3 regions of the Alteromonas sp. KC3 genome follow, and region 2 is predicted to be linked to each of the others. Evidence: predicted binding sites of a transcription regulator. Region 2 holds the regulator's gene; each other region holds the start of a gene.

Region 1 (6,128 bases), 2.0 Mb from region 2:
TCCTGATATGGGATCCGCACTACCGTTGATAATTTGTATTGGGCAAACGGCGTGTGTTAACGCCTCTAACCACCGCTCTCTGTGATATTTGCGTTGTGTCATATACCCGATGAGTTTATGGAAAACCTGCTTTCCTTGGTTGAAATTAATAAGCTGCCACATTTCCTCTAGTTCCTGAACACTTGGTTGAGTATCGTTTCCAAAGACAGATCGCATATTGCTATCAACGCTTTTTTTGCTGATCAACTTAGCGACATAGAAGCCCAGAGGAGAATTCAGCAAAGTTTGAATAAATTTAGGTCGATGAGTTTCAGGAAAGAGTCCGCCGTTAAGGAGTGTCGCGCTTTGTAGGGTAAGTCCTTCATCATTGTGATGAATGTGGGCGTGTCGATAAAGTAACTCTTGCGCAACAGAATCACCGTAGTCATGGGCGATGATATGACATTGCGTTATATTAAGGTGCTTTAACAGTGCTTCGAAAACATTCGCTTGGTTGTGAATTGAATAGTCATACTCGCTTGGTTTATCGGAAAAGCCAAATCCAAGCATATCAAGTGTAATCACTCTAAAGTGCTGACACAGTGAAGGCCATATTTTGTGCCAGTCCCAACTAGCGGTAGGGAATCCATGTATTAAAACTACTGTTGGAGCAACCTGCAAATTATTGGGATGAATCTTTTTTACACCCAATTCACTGTATTTACTGTCCTGGTAAAAGATATTCATTTCGCAATAAGGAAACGTTTGGCCAGTTTGCTGCCACTGCTCAATGGATAAATTGGATGTAATATACTTTGTGCTATTCATTTTGACAGTTCTTAATCTAGTTGATGAATTGAGACCGGCGATGTTCTCATTGCGTCTCGTAATTCTCTCTCAATGACAAACATTCTGTCCTGACCCCACACCATCGTGTTTTTGTAGCGAAAAATCGGTACACCCCAATTACCAAAGGCGTACATTTCTTGTTGATTTGATACCACTTCCTCTTTCCAGTGACTGTCGCTTAGGTGACATTTTGCTTCGGTCCAATTTAATCCCGCTTGTTCAACAATACGTTTCATTCCCTCATTGGTGTCTGCCCTAATGCCTTTGGCATTTACGCCTTGTGCGAATGCCAAAAGGTATTCAAGGTAGCGTCCTCGTTCGCGAGCAAAACGTAAAAGGGAGTAACAACGCTCAACGCCAGGGCCTAAGGGATCTGCGACAAAACCGTATTCAATGCCCAATTTTCGAGCTTCTCGTGTGGTATCTAAGAATATGTAAAGGGCTTTCTTTTTAGGGACATCTAGTCCCCTCATCATCATAGGTAGGACAGGCTTTACGTTAAGTGGTACACCATACGCGTTGGCAAGGTATATGGCCTTGTAAAGTGCGATATAGGAATAAGGACTGCGTGCTGACCAAAACAGTTCAATAGGGGGGACGTTTTCCACTTTTACAGAGGGTAGTGCGGCGTTATGTATTATTGAGCTTTGAATATTCAAATAACTGCGGTCGAAAACAACATGGATAGTAGGTAGTTTTCCTAGATTCTCGTGTAACAAACGCTCTTCCAAATGGCAAAGGCGATCTATGCCCCAATACCACTCTCCCTCAAAATAGAGGGTCGCAGGTAGGTAGTGCCCTTGCTGTGATAGGGAATTACTATTTTCTTTGAGCTTTATTTTGAGGGCATCAGCGTTCTTTGATTGTTTCATTTGACGATATGGCTCGTTAGCATTGCGTGATTGCCAGTAATCTTCAAATATACGGAGTAAAGCTTGCCAACTGTCTCCTTGGTCAATTCTATCTTGTAAATGTATTGCGTAGGCGTCGTAATGTGCTACATCAATCGCCGATTGTGACTTGTTGGGGTGTGGTAAAAATTTGAAGTGATAAAGAGAAGCCACATAATTTGCGTCAACTAACGCGTGTTTTGCCCATAATTCTGGTTCGGGAAACATGTCTTCTTGCAATGAATAAATGACGTTAGCACTAAACTCGACATTAAAGCGCTTTTCTATACTGGGGAGCGCCTGCACTAAAAGGTATGAATAGGGATCATCCACTTTCAGATAAACATTAATGCATGCCTTACGATTTGTAAGACGGCGTAGTAAGCGGTGAAATTTGCGCCGTCCATCTCGCAATACGTCACTTGATATCGCTCTTAGTAAGTAGCGTTGAATGACCTTTTTCACAATAAACTAGGCACAATACGCCCCTTGGTTATTTGACAGCAGACTCTATTAAACTACCGTATCACACTCTATTTTCAGTTCTTAACAAAATATTAACTTCGTCACGTTTTAATATCGTCAACATTTGCTTAAGCGAGAATTCACCTTCTTTGTTTCTTTGACGCATACTCTTACGATAGACTACAAAGTCTTATGCTAGGGCCTCTTAATATGGTGTAACTGTGAGCCGACAAGAACAGAAATTAAAAACCCGCCAAAATATCATCCACGCCGCGTTCTCTTTGCTTGATGAAAACCGAAGTCTTTCGGCAATTAGCTTAAGAGAAGTTGCTCGTGAAGCAGGTATTGCTCCTACGTCTTTCTATCGACACTTCAAAGATATGGATGAATTGGGGCTTACATTGGTCGACGAAGCTGGTTTAGCACTTCGACAATTGATGCGGCAGGCCAGGCGACGCATTGCATCTGGCGGCGGTGTTATTCATACCTCAGTAGAAACTTTCATGGAGTTTATCGCAGCGAATAAAAATGTATTTCGTTTATTATTGCGTGAGCACACAGGAACGTCTTCGGCGTATCGTTTAGCAGTTTTTCGAGAAATACAGCATTTTATTGATGAGCTCACCGACTATATTATTGAGCAACAAAGTGTGGAATATGCATGTGCGCAATTGCAAGCTGATGCGATGGTGAGACTTGTTTTCAGTGCGGGGGCTGAAGCACTGGAAGCTGACGATAAATTGCGTGGTGAAATTGGTGAAAAAGTTAAAGCTCAACTGAGGTTTGTGCAGGTGGGCGCAACGACAACTGTAGGTAAGAAATAACGAGAGGGTGTTGATCTTTACCGTAAAACTAAAGCGCAAAAACTAACATTCTCTAATGTAAAAGAGGCCGCTTTTGGCCTCTTTAGTATACTTTTTTTGTATAGAAGCCGTGCTCTATTTTCGTGACAATAGCACACCAGCTTCGACGTGATGTGTAAACGGGAATTGGTCGAATAACGCCGCTGCACTTATTTCGTGAGTTTTGCAAAGTAATTCAAGATTCTGTGCAAGCGTCTCGGGATTACATGAGATATATACAATGTTGTCGTAATCCTGAATCATTTTTAGTGATTCTACATCAAGGCCTGCGCGCGGAGGGTCGACAAGAACCGTTGTAAAGTTGTAATCCTTCAGTTCAATTCCTTCTAACCGACTAAACGTACGTTCGCCTTTCATGGCTTGTGTAAATTCTTCCGCGGCTAATCTAACAATTTTTACGTTATTCAGTTTGTTTTGTTCTATGTTGAACTGTGCAGCTTGAACTGACGGCTTCGCTATTTCAGTTCCAACCACATTGTCGAAATGAAGCGCCAAAGGAAGTGAGAAGTTTCCTGCGCCACAATACATTTCGAGTAGATCACCGGTAAGGGGGGTAACACAGTCAAGAGCCCATTCAATCATGCTGCAATTTACCGAAGCATTTGGTTGGGTAAAGCTATTTTCGATATGTTTGAAAATGAATGTTCTGTCTTTAATTGGTAATCGCTCAATAACGAAGTCATCATCTATAACGCGTTTCTGCTTACGAGCTCGGCCAATGATGTTTACTTTTTTAAACTCAGTTTCAAGTGATTGCTTTAATGCTCTTGCCTGTTGTTCCCATTCGTCGTCGAGTTGACGGTGATATAAGAGGCTTATTACCAATTCTCCTGAAAGCGCAGAAAGGTAATCTATCTGAAAAAGCTTTTTCCTTAAGACTTCTGACGGTCTTACGTGTTCCAGTAACGCGGTCATTGCGCGATTAATGGTCTCGCATGCTGGTGGAAAAGCGTCGACACGGTATTTTTCCTTTGTCTCTTGGTTGAACATGATGTGATATAGGTCGTCACCTTCATGCCAAACCCTAAACTCAGCACGCATACGGTAATGCGTAGGCTGGGAACTAAAAACCTCTAACTTCGGTGCATTAAATGGAGAAAGTAAGTCACCTAGGCGGGTAACTTTTTCGTCAAGCTGAGCTTGATAGTTTTTCAGATCTGGTGCGGTCATATTACTCTCTCCATCACGATTTCGTGGTTAACACCGTTGTTTTGTTTTGCAAGGTCGCGAATTGTAGTCCCTCACAAAATATGTGCAATGCTAAATGGCTTTATAAGCACTTTTATACAAGCAGGGATAAAAAAGGTGTATTAAAATTAAACAATCCTGATTCAGTGCCGATAATAAGAAAGAGGATAGTGAGGATCAAATTATGAACGTGGGTCAAATTAAAGCCTTTATGGGAGACCAAAAGGCTGAGCAAAAGGCATCAGTTCACCCGAATGAGGCGCTGAAAAAGCAATTGCAACAAGATGGGTTGCAACAAGCTGCCGAGTTTTCAAAGCAACAAGCGGCGTCGGTGTCGGTATCAAGCAGTCAGACCAGTATCGGACTACGTGTTGTCAGCAGCAGTCTTAACCAAACACTTGAGATTGACGGCCAAAAACCACAGGAATCGAAAGACAAAGCGATTGAAGAAAAGTCGACCAGTTTGTTCGATTTTGAAAAGGTGGCGAGGAACGTTCTTAAGTTTGTGGGGGGAGTGATTCGAGGTGCGGCGAATGGTGGGGCTAGTGATGAAAAGCTCACCGGATTATTTAGCCAAGCGAGAGAAGGTGTGAGTCGTGGCTTTGCTATGGCAGAAAAAGATCTTGCGGGGTTTATGAATGACGAAATTCAGCAAGGAATGACAAAAAGCCGTGACTTGATTGATACGGGCATTGACGACCTAGAAACAGACATTTTTGGTCGCAATGAAGCTACTGCAGTGTCATTAACGTCTTTAGAAGCAGTATCAGCGTCAGATGAAAAGTCAGGAAGCCTTTTAATCCGAACCAAAGATGGCGATGAGGTGACCTTTAGCTTTGAAAGTCTGCGGTCATTTCAGGCTTCGCAGCAATTGTCATTCACTGCACAAAATTCTGGTACGCAAAACGCGTCAGATGACAACGGCGCTGAAACAAGTAGTGATTCGCAATCGTTTACAGCTGAGCAAACCACTTCTTACCAATATTACGAAAGAAGCGGTATTAGTTTTTCGCTCAAAGGTGAGTTAGATGAAGATGAGCTTCAATCAGTTGCGGATCTCGTTGGGCAAGTTCAGGATCTTGCAGATACGTTTTATAGTGGAGACATAGACAAAGCGTTTGAAGAAGCACTCAGTTTGGGCTTTGATGATAAGGAACTGGTTGGTTACGCGCTTCAACTGAACAGGACAACACAAACAGAAGTCCTAAAGACGTATGAAAATATTCAGCATTATAATGATGAGAAAAGTGACAAATCGCAATTTGGAAATGTTGTGAGTCCAATCTCGCAATACCTAGATAAAATGATGAGCACATTTTCCAATGTAGAAAGTACGTTATCTAGCAATGAAGATTACAATACCTTAATTGCGGGACTAATTAGTAAAATGGAAGACGTTCAGGTGCCTGACTTGGTATCGGCAATAAATAGATTTCATACCTTTAACCAAACTTTGTTGCAAGGACTTCCGCAAAGCACAGAGACAACTGCTAATTCATAATTAGGAAGAGTTTGTAAATATAAAAAAGCCCGGAACGAGTCCGGGCTTTTGTTTATATCAACATGAACATACCTTAAGCGTGTTCGACCTTATCTTTCGCTGGGCGTACTTTTAGCGTACGTTCTTGAAAGATGGAATCGTTAGTTTTATCAATGACGCTATTTAGATCGTCAGTGATCACTTCAATAAAACCATAACCTTTACGCTTACCTGTTTTGCGATCCTTCATTAGGCGGACAGACTGTACTTCTATATAACTGCTAAAGTATTCCTTAACTGCACTCTCGTTTGCACGGTAAGGTAAATTACCTACGTAGAGTGTTTCAATGGAACCTTCTTGAGTGTTATCTCTGGCATCTGAGGAAGATGTGCTTTGAATAAGAGATGCTAGCC
Region 2 (6,128 bases):
CAACATCAAGGTTAGCAATAGCTTTCGACATACTTTCGTCATTGCTATTAATACCCAAACTAATAAGGCGATTTCGAACCAATACCAACTCGCCGACCATATTCATAATTTGATCTAAGCGCTTGGTGTCAACACGCACTGTAGTCTCAGCCGGAGGTGCTGCTGGTGCGGCTTTTTTATCGTCTTTTTTGGGTGCTTCTTTCTTCGCTGCCCCAGCAGGCGCTGGAGCAGGAGCGGCTGCTGCAGCCTTTTGCGGCGCTGGACCAGCCTTAGGTGCTGCTGGCGCTTCGCTTTTCGCTTTGTTAATCGCGTCGGTAGCCGTTTTATCTACCACTGGCTCAGCGGGCGTTGACGATTGTTTGGTAGGACCTTGCCCCGAACCATGCAATTGATCAAGTAGCGCTTCAAACTCGTCGTCAGTAATTTCTTCATCGCTTGATGCAGATACCGGTGCCGCTGGCGCAGGTGCTGATGCAGGTGCTGCATCTTCGCTACCGCCAAATTGACCTTTACCGTGTAAATCGTCAAGAAGCGCTTCGAATTCTTCATCGGTGATGTCATCGCTATCACCGCCTGCGCTTGGTGCAGGTTCAGCGGCTTTCGCTGGCGCTGCCGCTTTTGGTGCAGACTGACCGGGAGCACTTGAACCATGAAGTTCATCTAGCAAGGCTTCGAATTCATCTTCAGTGATTTCATCAATGCCACCACCGTCACTTGACGACGATGTAGGCTCTGACTCTTCAATAACAAGTTCAGGCTCATCCTCAACCTCTGCAGGCTGAGTTGCACTGGGTGCAGTATCGCCAAAGATATTTTCGTCAGGAGATTCTGGGCGACTTAGTTTGTGTAATAAGTCGACAAGATGTGCATCTGCAGGTTCTAGAGGATCACGCGCTTTAACACGTTCAAACATCTCTACCACCACATCGGTGGCCTGCAAAATAATATCCATTAACTCCGGCGTGAGTGTACGTTGCCCGTTTCGCATAACATCGAAAACGTTTTCGGCCCCGTGGCATATTTCAACCAACTCAGTCAGGGATAGAAACCCTGCTCCGCCTTTAACAGTATGGTAGCCGCGGAAAATTGCATTCAGCAAATCCGCGTCTTCTGGATTGTTCTCAAGATCAACGAGCTGTTCTTGTAATTGTTCAAGTATCTCTCCAGCTTCTACTAGAAAGTCCTGTAATATATCCTCGTCAACATCAAACGACATGCGCCCGCTCCCCTAAAAACCTAAGCTAGACAAAAGATCATCTACATCATCTTGGCCAGAAACAACATCATCGCGATTTTCCGCGTCAATAATTGGGCCTTCCGCTTGTACACCATCATTTTTATCGGCCTTAACGCTAGAAGGTTTAGAATGTTCTGAACCGTCGCGCTCGCCAAACATGGTTAACATGTTTACTAGGCTGTCCTCGACTTCTTTTACCAAGTCGATAACGCGGCGAATTACCTGACCAGTTAAATCTTGATAACCCTGTGCCATCAATACTTCTGTCAGTAACTGTGTGAGCTTAGTTGATTGCTCTGCGCTTTCTTCAAGTAAGTTATCTAAATCTGCACAAAGCGCTTTGAACTCGCCTAATTCTATTTGGCGGCTCATTAGCTTTTTCCACTCAGGCATCACTTTCTCGATGCGCTCAGCGAGCGTTTCTGCAATTGGCATGCTCGCTTCTACTGCATCCATAGTAGTATTAGCAGCTTTTTCAGTTTCTTCAATGACGTATGTCAGACGAGACTGTGCATCAGGCATATCTTCGGTCGCAAGATTCTTAATGCGATCGTCAATCTGAAAATTATTGAGCGCATCATGAAGTTGACGCGTCAGTTTTCCTACTTCTGCAAACAGCTCAACATTCTCCTTCATTGAGGCTGCTTCAAGTAGCGCATTGGCTGAAGCGTTGTCACCCTCTTCAAGATAGGCAACAAGTTGTTTAGCTTCGTCCAATGTAATCGGAACGTTTACATTTGGTGACATCCAGTAAACCTCGTTTCTCTGGTGAGCGTCTGGATCAACCTAAACGTTCGAAAATTTTATCCAATTTTTCTTTTAATGTTGCAGCTGTGAAAGGCTTAACTACATAGCCATTTACGCCGGCTTGCGCTGCCGCAACAATTTGTTCTTTCTTGGCTTCAGCAGTAACCATTAGCACAGGCAAATGCTTCAGTTTGTCATCGGCACGAATAGCACGCAGCAAGTCAATTCCTTGCATGCCTGGCATATTCCAATCGGTAACGACAAAGTCAAAGTCGCCTTGCTGTAGCATTGGCAACGCCGTACTTCCGTCATCCGCTTCCTGGATGTTGGAGAAACCCAAGTCTTTAAGTAGGTTTTTGATGATACGTCTCATGGTAGAAAAATCGTCAACCACGAGAATTTTCATACTTTTATCCAAAATAGCCTCCAGTGAGGGGTTAATTGTTATTAATATCTATTCTTCGTCAGCTTGCCACGACTTCATTCGTGATTTGAGTTTTAACATGGCCTGACTGTGAATTTGGCTTACTCTCGATTCACTAACATCAAGTACTTCACCTATTTCTCGTAGGTTTAGCTCTTCATCATAGTATAAAGAAAGCACGATAGCTTCTCGTTCAGGTAATGTTGTAATCGCATGGGCTAACGCCTTTTGGAAAGCACCTTGCATCAAGTCTTCAAGTGGTGCGTCGCTACCCCGATTTTGTTCAGTCGAAATAACGTCCTCAGACACACCTAAATCTTCAATGCCAACCAACTTACCAGCATTTACTTCATTCAACATTTGATGATAGTCCTGCAAACTCACATTGAGTTTAGCAGCAATATCAGAATCTCTGGCATCGCGTCCAGTCTCGCCTTCTACTTGCGAAATGGCTTCTGTTATCGCGCGACCGTTGCGATGCACTGACCGCGGCGTCCAATCGCCTTTTCGAATCTCGTCCAGCATAGCACCGCGGATACGAATACCCGCAAAGGTTTCAAAGCTCGCACCTTTCGAGCCGTCAAAATTGCGAGCAGCTTCTAATAAACCAATCATGCCTGATTGAATTAAATCGTCAACAAGTACACTAGCGGGCAAACGCGCCATCAAGTGATGAGCGATACGTTTAACCAAAGGCGCATGTCGTTCGACTAACTGCGACTTATCGGTTTGTTGTTGATAAGCTGCTGCCTTGCTATTCAACGCTGATTTCCTACTGCTTTCTCTGCAACCAACTGTTCAATGAAAAACTCTAAATGACCACCTGGCTGAGCCGGGATTGGCCATGACAATGCCTTGTTAGCCAGTTGAGTAATTGCAACGGCAGCAGGCGAACCTGGGTAGGCATCGACGATAGCGGTTTGTTTGCGTACCGCTTTACGAATATTTTCATCAAACGGGACAGTTGCCACTAATTCTAGTGCAACATCCAAAAATCGACCTGTTACTTTACTTAATTTACTAAACAGCTCTTGCCCTTCCCGCACGTCGCGCACCATATTGGCGACCACTTTAAATCGAAACACACCGTGTTCGCGATTCAAAATTTTGATCAGCGCGTAAGCGTCAGTTAATGATGTAGGCTCGTCGCACACTACAACCATAATATCCTGCGACGCTTTAGAAAAGCTTAATACCATGTCTGAGATACCCGCTGCGGTATCGACGATGAGAACATCAATTTGTGAACGTAATTCACTAAAGGCGCGTATTAAACCCGCATGCTGAGTAGGTGATAACTCTGCCATTGACTGTGTACCCGATGTCGCTGGCGCAATCTTGATTCCATGCGGACCAGTGACGAGTACCTCATCAAGCGTGCATTCACCCGATAATACGTGAGAAAGATTTTTCTCGACGCGAAGACCTAACATCACATCGACATTAGCCAGACCTAAGTCTGCATCGAGAACCATTACACGCTTACCCTGCTTAGCCATAGCAATGGCGGTGTTTAGTGTAATATTTGTTTTACCGACGCCACCTTTACCTCCGGTGACGGCAATAACTTTGATTAACCTTGATTGCTTCATTTTTCTTAAGCTACTCGCTTGGTCGTCAATCATACTGCTTATGCTGTTTTAATGGCGTTGTTACTACTAGTATGATTCAAACCGTACTTTTTATAAAGCTTTGCAGCAGCAGAAACCAAAGATTTTGCTTCTGCAATCTTAATGTCTTCTGGTACTTTTTGCCCATCGGTGACATAACTAACCGGTAACTGGTACTCAACTGCAGCACTAAGCACCTCTCCTAAAGAGTAGCACTCATCTAACTTTGTGAAAATACAGCCACTTAGTTCAATTTCATCATACGCTTTAATTATTCTCTGCAGTGCAGGATATTGTGTATTTGCCTGCGCTACCAAATATTTTTTCACTTGTGGCATTTGACCATTGTCAAATTGCTTAATTTGTTTAATCAAACGGCTATCTCGCTGACTAAACCCTGCTGTATCAATCAATACTAGACGCTTGTGACGCAGTTGGAAAAGTAAATCTGCTAACTCTTCGCTGGTTTGTGCTTTTCTTACTGTACAGCCAATTATCTTTCCGTAAGTAGCCAGTTGTTCAAACGCAGCTATTCTGTACGTATCAATGGTGATCATTGCCACTGATTCTGGGCCATACTTTTGGGCATATCGCGCAGCCAATTTTGCTACCGTGGTTGTCTTTCCCGTTCCAGTAGGACCCACCAATGCAACAGCGCCTTGTGCGGTAAGTATATCGTTACCTGTTACATTTATGCGATTAGCCAATAGGTTAAGAAGGTAAACCCACGCTTCGCGCTCATTGTAGTGAGCAGGCGTGTAATTTATTAGCTGAGTCGCAAGCGCATGACTTAAGCCCATATCGGTTAAACGCGTTATCAAATATTGATGAACGGGTTTTTGACGCTTATTTTTTGCGTCCATTAAATCAGCCACCTGATACTGTAAAACATTTCTCAGTGACGCTAGCTCTTCTTTAATCTGAGCAAGTTCGTCTGATTGATTAGGCGCAGTTTCATCTATGCTTGACGCTTGATGTGAAGGAAACGCATCTGCTTGCTCATAGCGGCTCGCACGGGATTGAGGTTGAGGCTGAGCAGCTTCAACTTCATCAATAAAGTCATCAGAAAAGTTAAGGTGCGATGCAATTTCATTAGCATGTTGCGCATTGGCAGAGGTATCTTTTTGGCTTTGCGGCTGAGCGCTTGAACCATGTTGCTTTTCAAGTAGCGCTTTTAAACTGTCTGGGCCGTCATCACCGATGATTTCACTTAAGCTAGGAACAGCTTTCTGACCGGGCGCTTTAGAGGCGGGTTTTGGCACTGACAACTTAGCCTCTGGCTCTTTATCGTAAGCTGCAACAAGCTCAATACCGTCAGCCACTTTGCGGTTTGACATGATAACCGCATCGCTACCCAACTCAGCTTTTACTTGGCTTAACGCCTCACGCATATCTTTGCCGAAGAAACGTCTTATTTTCATTGCAACCTCTCCAATCGCTCAGTGTCAGATTATTGACCGACCGAACTGACTATTTTTATCTGCTTATCATCAGGCACTTCTTGGTACGAAAGTACGTGGAGCCCAACAACTGAATACTTTAGGAAGCGTGACAGCACAGGTCTTAGCATGCCTGACGTCAGCAATACCGCAGGTTCACCTTCGAGTTCCTGCTGCTGACTGGCTTGTTGCAATGATTTTTGCAACTTATCTGCTAGTCCTGGCTCTATGCCAGCACCATCTTCACCGCCCGCTTGAAGAGACTGGTGCAACATCTGTTCCAACTCTGGCGCCAAGGTTATGACAGGTATCTCTTTGGCACCTTGTGTAATCTCTTGAACAATCAGTCGTTTCAACGAAATACGTACTGCAGATACCAGTACATCTGGGTCTTGGCTACGCGTACCATACTCACTTAGAGTTTGAACAATAGTACGCATATCACGAATTGGTACGCCTTCGAATAACAATGTTTGCAATACTTTAACTACGGTACTAAGCGGTAAAATATCCGGCACTAGTCCTTCAACAAGCTTAGGATGCTGCTTAGCCAACATATCAAGAAGTTGCTGAGCTTCTTCATGACCTAATAGTTGATAGGCATTATTAGTCAGAAGCTGACTTAAATGGGTTGCAACAACCGTTGCGGCATCGACCACGGTATAACCGAG
Region 3 (6,128 bases), 420 kb from region 2:
AAAGCTTCGCGTATTTGGTAACTTGCCGTACAACATCTCAACGCCTTTAATGTTTCATTTATTCGATCACGCCAGCAGTATTGAAGACATGCACTTTATGCTGCAAAAAGAAGTGGTGAATAGATTGGCCGCTGGACCCGGTTCAAAGAACTATGGCCGTTTATCGGTTATGGCACAATATTACTGTCATGTCATTCCTGTACTTAACGTGCCGCCAGGTGCTTTCAAGCCTGCGCCAAAGGTTGACTCAGCAGTAGTAAAATTAGTTCCTCACAGTGCACCGCCCGTTGATGTTGTTTCGGTAAATACGCTTGAGCGTGTCTGTGCACAAGCCTTTAACCAACGCCGAAAAACCATTCGTAACTCTTTGAAAGATTGCTTGAGTGAAGAAGAAATAAGCGCATTAGGTATCGACCCAACATGTCGGGCAGAAGTGCTGTCTCTTGGCGATTTCGCCACACTTGCCAATGCAGTTTCAGCCAAAGAGAGCCAACAAGAGCAGTAAGGCATCTATGGAAGAACTCGATATTCAGGTGCGAGTGAAAACTCGCCACCTTCCTGACCACCTCCCTTCTGACGCTAAGCAATACGCGTTTGCCTATCACATCACAATAGAGAATAAGAGTAACGAGACGGTTCAATTGATTAATCGTTATTGGCGTATAACCGACGCAAACGGTAAAACCTCTGAAGTGGAAGGTGCCGGTGTTGTTGGAAAACAGCCGATATTAAAGGCAGGTGAAAGTTTTGATTATACCAGTGGCGCGGTCATTGACACCCCCGTTGGAAATATGGAAGGCTACTATGAAATGGAACGCGAAAACGGCGAGCGTTTCCGCGTACCAATTTCAGTATTCCGTTTAGCCATTCCCAGTATTCTCCATTAAGGTAGCTTCGCATGTCGCAAGGCAACACGTACATCATTGGTGATATTCAAGGTTGTTATGATGGTCTGCGTCGCGTACTGGATAAAGCGCGCTTTGACCCCAATGCCGATTCACTCTTCGCCGTGGGCGATCTAGTGGCTAGAGGTGAAGACTCTTTAAGTACATTACGCTTTCTTAAATCTCTTGGCGACAGCTTTTCCAGTGTTTTAGGGAATCATGACCTCCATTTACTTGCCGTTGTAAATAACATACGCAAAGCGAAAAAATCGGATAAGCTCGCACCGCTACTCAGTGCCTCAGATTTGCCAGAACTTGTAGATTGGTTACGTCACTTTCCTCTTGCTCAAAAGGTAGCAAACAACACAGCAATCGTTCATGCAGGCTTATATCCACTGTGGTCAACGCACAAGCTGCTTGCGTTAAGTGACGAAGTGAGTGATGTACTCAAACGCCCGCAATACGCTGCCTTTTTAACAGAAATGTATGGCAACAAGCCTGATAAATGGTCAGAGGAATTAGCAGGTAGCGAACGCCTGCGGTTTATCGTAAATGCCTGCACAAGAATGCGTTTCGTTCACAAAAATTCGACGCTAGATTTCGATAACAAAGCACATCCCAGTGCCATAATGCATAGTACAAGCAGCACCTTACTTCCATGGTTCGAACATGAAAATACGCATTTGGGCAGCAATGAAAAGGTCATTTTTGGGCATTGGGCCGCGTTGTCAGGACAAACCAATAACCCGCAATTTATTGGCCTAGATACCGGTTATGTATGGGGCCAATCCATGACCATGTTAGAGCTTGGTAAGAATGAGCTAATTAGTGTTTCGGCATGAGCGTACACTTCATTTAGTGAGCAAACTTCCTTACAAATAGTAAAAACTTGAACAAAACTGGTACAACCAGTAACTATTTATGTGCAAATAGCATAAATAAAGTAAACATTAAGTCTCTGAAGCCGATACAATTATTTGTGATAGTAACGATGATGTATTAAACCTTCACCCTAAAGTACAATCACATTCATGTTGATTTGGGTGTATTTTAATAAGGTTGAGGGGTAATATCGTTAGTGATAAGAACAAAAATGCACTCATCCAGGAGTTCCGATGAAAATAACCGTAGCCACGCGCGTAATCGGGGGATTTGTAGCGATCAGCGCACTTCTGATCGTAATCAGTGTTGTTTCGCTTTATAACCTCAATTCAATAGGCTCTGCGACCGAAGAGGTCAACGATGTCGCCCTTCCAACCGTTGCAGGTAGTAACGCGTTGAAAGCCAGCTTTCTTAATATGGGTCGCCTAACTTTTGAGAGTTATATTGAAGAAGAGCTCAATGGACTTGAGAAAAAACGCACTTCGTTTAACGCCGCAAAAGAGAGCTTTGATAGTGAGTATAAGAAACTTGCCCTTGCTGTCGATGACCAACCACAGTTAAAGAGTACACTGAATTCAGTTCGACAATCTTTCGATGCGTATACCGCAAACGTCGAAGAAATGTATAAGAATCATGAAAAGTACTTGGGACTTCGCAATACTATTCAAGACCGCTTAGGCGACGCTGAAGATAACGCCGACGACGCCTCAACATATCTTCTTGATTTTTCAGACTTAGATGCAGTTCAAAGCAATGCAAGTCTACGTAGAGCAGCCGAAGTAGGCAGTCAATTAGAGTCTTCACTGTTATCCCTACTTACCGTGTCTAACGAATACGTGAAAACGCAAACGCTAGTGCGTTCTCAAACCTTGGGTAATGAAGTTGACCTTGTTGTTGAAAAAGTGGTTACCCAGCTAAGCGAAATGGTTGAAACCGCTGGTGGCCGCGATGACTCAGGAACGCTAGATGAAATTAACGATTTAGTTAACGGTGCGGTAAATGCTATTAAAGCCAGTGATGGCGTAGTTCAGCTGCATGTAGACCGCCTAGAGCGCCGAAATGATGCAGAAAAAGCGCTTAACGCATCTGATGCGAATATCGCTCAGGGCATTATTGAGCTAGAAAAACTGTTAACAGAAGCCGACAGAAAGGCCAGCGATATAGAAGAACAGGTAAACGGCACTATCACGACAGGTAACACCATTGTTGTGCTAGTGGTACTTTTCTCAATTGCTATTGCTGCGTTTATTGGGTTTGTGACAGTACGCGCGATTACTCGCCCGCTTTATCGCGTTAATGAGTTACTGACAGTAGCATCGTCTGGTGATTTAACACATCGCCTTGATGATTCAGCACAAGACGAGTTTGGACTGCTGGCCAGAAACTGTAATAAGCTAATTGGTAACTTGAAAGAGTTGATCACTGCTATTAACGTGCGTGCAGAGCAACTTGCTGCCGCATCAGAGCAAACCTCAGCAGTGACCGCGCAAACTACGCATTCAATCCAAGACCAAAAGTCGCAAATTGGACAAGTAGCCACAGCAACAACAGAAATGCACTCCACGTCACAACTTGTGGTGCAGAATGCAGAAGATACGCTTAGCCAAATCCGTCATGCGGATGCCGAAGCAGAAAATGTCAGACAAATTTCAATAGAAAACAAAAATACTATCGAAATTTTGGCTAAAGACGTTCAAGACGCAGCAGACGTTATTAATAAACTTCATCAAGATAGCGCAAGTATAGGCGGCATTCTTGATGTTATTCGCGGTGTTGCAGACCAAACTAACTTACTTGCACTTAACGCAGCAATTGAGGCGGCGCGTGCTGGTGAGCAAGGTCGTGGTTTTGCGGTTGTAGCTGACGAGGTAAGAACCCTTGCAAGTCGTACTCAAGAATCTACCCAAGAAATCAACGCGATGATTGAGGTTCTACAAGCTGGTGCTGAACGCGCTGTTGCGGTTATGAACCAAGGTAAAGAGCAAACCGCAGCCTGTGTGGCGCAAACTGAACGTGCAACACAGGCGCTGGACATTATTTCTGATGCGGTGCATAAAGCGCACGATGTAAGTTCTCAAATTGAGCAATCGGCCCGTGAACAAAATACGGTATCGCAAGAAATCAGTGAGAAACTTGAAACTATTGTAGGCATTGCAGAAGAGACTACCGCAGGTGCACAACAAACGTCTGAGTCTAGCCACGAAGTGGCAAGATTAGCGGAAGAACTGCAACAATCAATTCGTCAGTTTAAGGTGTAAACACCCGTAAACTCGATAAAAAATACGTAATGAAAGGGCTCCGCAAGGAGCCCTTTTTTGTTCCCCGGCGAAACCTAATAGGTTGGCTATACTGTAAGAAGTGTTTGCTGAGGGGGATATTTTGAGTACTCGGTCGCTTCGTTCTCAATTAGTTTTTGGGGTAGTCATTGTGATCACTACCTTTGTTGCCGTGCAATTGTGTATACGCGCATTTGTGACTTACCCACAGTTAAAAGCCCTTTCTGAGAAACACGACTTTTATGAGCTACAGCGGGTTGCATCAGAAGTTGAGCAAGAACTTAGTGCACTTGAAAACTTGGTGTACGACAATGCCGTGTGGGACACGACTTATAACGCTATCACGACGAAAGATATAGATTGGTTAGCGAAAACCTACTTTATACCCGCCAGTTATACCACGTTGGGCATTGATGGGTGGCTTTTCTTTGACAAGCAAAATAATGTCGTTGCAGCTGAGGTGTTCCAAACCACTCTTACTCTTGATGAGATTAGTCAGGCCGTCACGACAAGCGGTATTTTTGACGCTGTTGAACAACCAAGCACGGTTCATACTGTGTTTTCAATGTTTAGAGACACCCCTGTGGCACTTATCGCAAGTAAAATACTTCCTTCCGATGAACAGGGTGACTCCAATGGAACCGCTGTTGTTTTACAACGAATTGATCAAAGTTTCATTGAAAAGATCACGCCTAATATTACTGGTGACATAACCTTTCATGCTATTGATTCACTAACACCGCAGGCTATTTCGCAAAGCACTTCCTTCGATGCGCTAAATCTAGATGGTGTTTCAACACCAACTAGTTCGGCAACACTGCCTCGTCTATACGTGCGTTTCGAATCACAACAAGGGCAAACACTATTCGCTATATCAATTGCCCGTCCCAAAGGGCCGGATAAACACGTAATTGTAGATGGAAGCCTATTAGGAGGAGCACTTGTGTCGGTGCTGTCTTTGATTGTGTTCTACGGCTTTATCAATAGAAAACTCATCAACCCCGTCTATGAATTGCTGAGTCTGGTTCAGCGTGCCCAAGACGAGCAAGACTTCTCGCTTCGCTGTAAGCCAGATGGTGACAACGAAGTACATCAACTTGGCACACGATTGAATAACCTACTTTCACTTATTGAAAAACAACAAAACGCGGTTTATGAAAAAAATCAAATACTCGAAGGGTTAAGCCGTACAGATGCACTAACAGGACTTTCTAATAGGCGCTACTTTGACGAGTGGCTAGCCACACTGGCAGATAGTTCAAGCACAACGAACAACGCCCTTAGCCTTTTAGTGATTGATATCGACTACTTTAAACTGTTCAACGATTATTACGGACATGCAAAAGGAGACGAAGCACTGAAGCTAGTTGCTTCAAGTATTAAACAGTCACTTCATGAGGCTACCGACCATGCGTTTAGGTTTGGTGGAGAAGAGTTCACCGTCATATTGCAAAACACCAACTTAAAAGATGCCAAAACCGTCGCTGAAAATATTCGCAAACACGTAGAGAATATAAATTATGCGCATGATAAGTCCCCTATTTCTGACTATATTACTATCTCAGTAGGCGTTGCCGCTAAAGCCCCAGGCGAGCAACTAAACGAGAGTGAACTATTTGCCGATGCTGACCGCGCACTCTATCAAGCAAAAGCCAAGGGGAGAAACACGGTGTGCAGTGCCTAGCACACCAGAGCACGCTACAAAGCATAAAAAAAACGGCCAACATTAGTTGGCCGTTTTCGATAAAACAATAGAGTAGGTCTATTCAAAAAGCGCTTTATGCAACTTTCTTACAACGTCTTCACTATCTGTTTCGTTAACCAGAAATGACAGGTTATGCGGGTTTGCGCCAAAGCAAATCATACGCAAATTGAAATCAGACACCGCAGATAAGATTTTACTCGATACACCAGCAGCCGTTTGCATGTTATTACCTACGACAGTAACTAAGTCATACCCCTTTTCAACTTTCACATCACATATTGTTTCAAGCTCTGCGATAGTCTCTTTATTCAACCGCTGTGCAACTGAATTAGCCGGGTTATCTAGCGTGAACGACACCGATATTTCAGAAGTGGTTACCAA

The links. Region 2 encodes FliA, which starts transcription of late flagellar genes. Its sites were predicted from a motif close to CTAAAGNTNNNNNNNNNNNNGCCGATA; they were not measured.
Region 1: JN178_RS16500 (DUF5610 domain-containing protein) is a predicted target of FliA. The motif match lies at 4,363-4,389, and genes of this name have one in related genera.
Region 3: JN178_RS03310 (HAMP domain-containing methyl-accepting chemotaxis protein) is a predicted target of FliA. The motif match lies at 1,828-1,854, and genes of this name have one in related genera.

Annotation. Positions count from the first base shown of each region.
Region 1 covers NZ_AP024235.1:3,734,864-3,740,991, reverse strand. Annotated here, with positions in the region: gene JN178_RS16520 (alpha/beta fold hydrolase) at 1-807, opposite strand, end outside; gene JN178_RS16515 (DsbA family protein) at 819-2,183, opposite strand; gene fabR (HTH-type transcriptional repressor FabR) at 2,405-3,007, shown strand; gene trmA (tRNA (uridine(54)-C5)-methyltransferase TrmA) at 3,122-4,216, opposite strand; gene JN178_RS16500 (DUF5610 domain-containing protein) at 4,419-5,735, shown strand; gene JN178_RS16495 (RNA recognition motif domain-containing protein) at 5,809-6,128, opposite strand, start outside.
Region 2 covers NZ_AP024235.1:1,164,222-1,170,349, reverse strand. Annotated here, with positions in the region: gene JN178_RS05200 (chemotaxis protein CheA) at 1-1,216, opposite strand, end outside; gene JN178_RS05195 (protein phosphatase CheZ) at 1,229-1,984, opposite strand; gene cheY (chemotaxis response regulator CheY) at 2,019-2,402, opposite strand; gene JN178_RS05185 (RNA polymerase sigma factor FliA) at 2,439-3,170, opposite strand; gene JN178_RS05180 (MinD/ParA family protein) at 3,167-4,033, opposite strand; gene flhF (flagellar biosynthesis protein FlhF) at 4,039-5,439, opposite strand; gene flhA (flagellar biosynthesis protein FlhA) at 5,469-6,128, opposite strand, start outside.
Region 3 covers NZ_AP024235.1:746,915-753,042, reverse strand. Annotated here, with positions in the region: gene rsmA (16S rRNA (adenine(1518)-N(6)/adenine(1519)-N(6))-dimethyltransferase RsmA) at 1-505, shown strand, start outside; gene apaG (Co2+/Mg2+ efflux protein ApaG) at 513-887, shown strand; gene JN178_RS03315 (symmetrical bis(5'-nucleosyl)-tetraphosphatase) at 899-1,726, shown strand; gene JN178_RS03310 (HAMP domain-containing methyl-accepting chemotaxis protein) at 2,000-4,024, shown strand; gene JN178_RS03305 (diguanylate cyclase) at 4,194-5,726, shown strand; gene lysC (lysine-sensitive aspartokinase 3) at 5,805-6,128, opposite strand, start outside.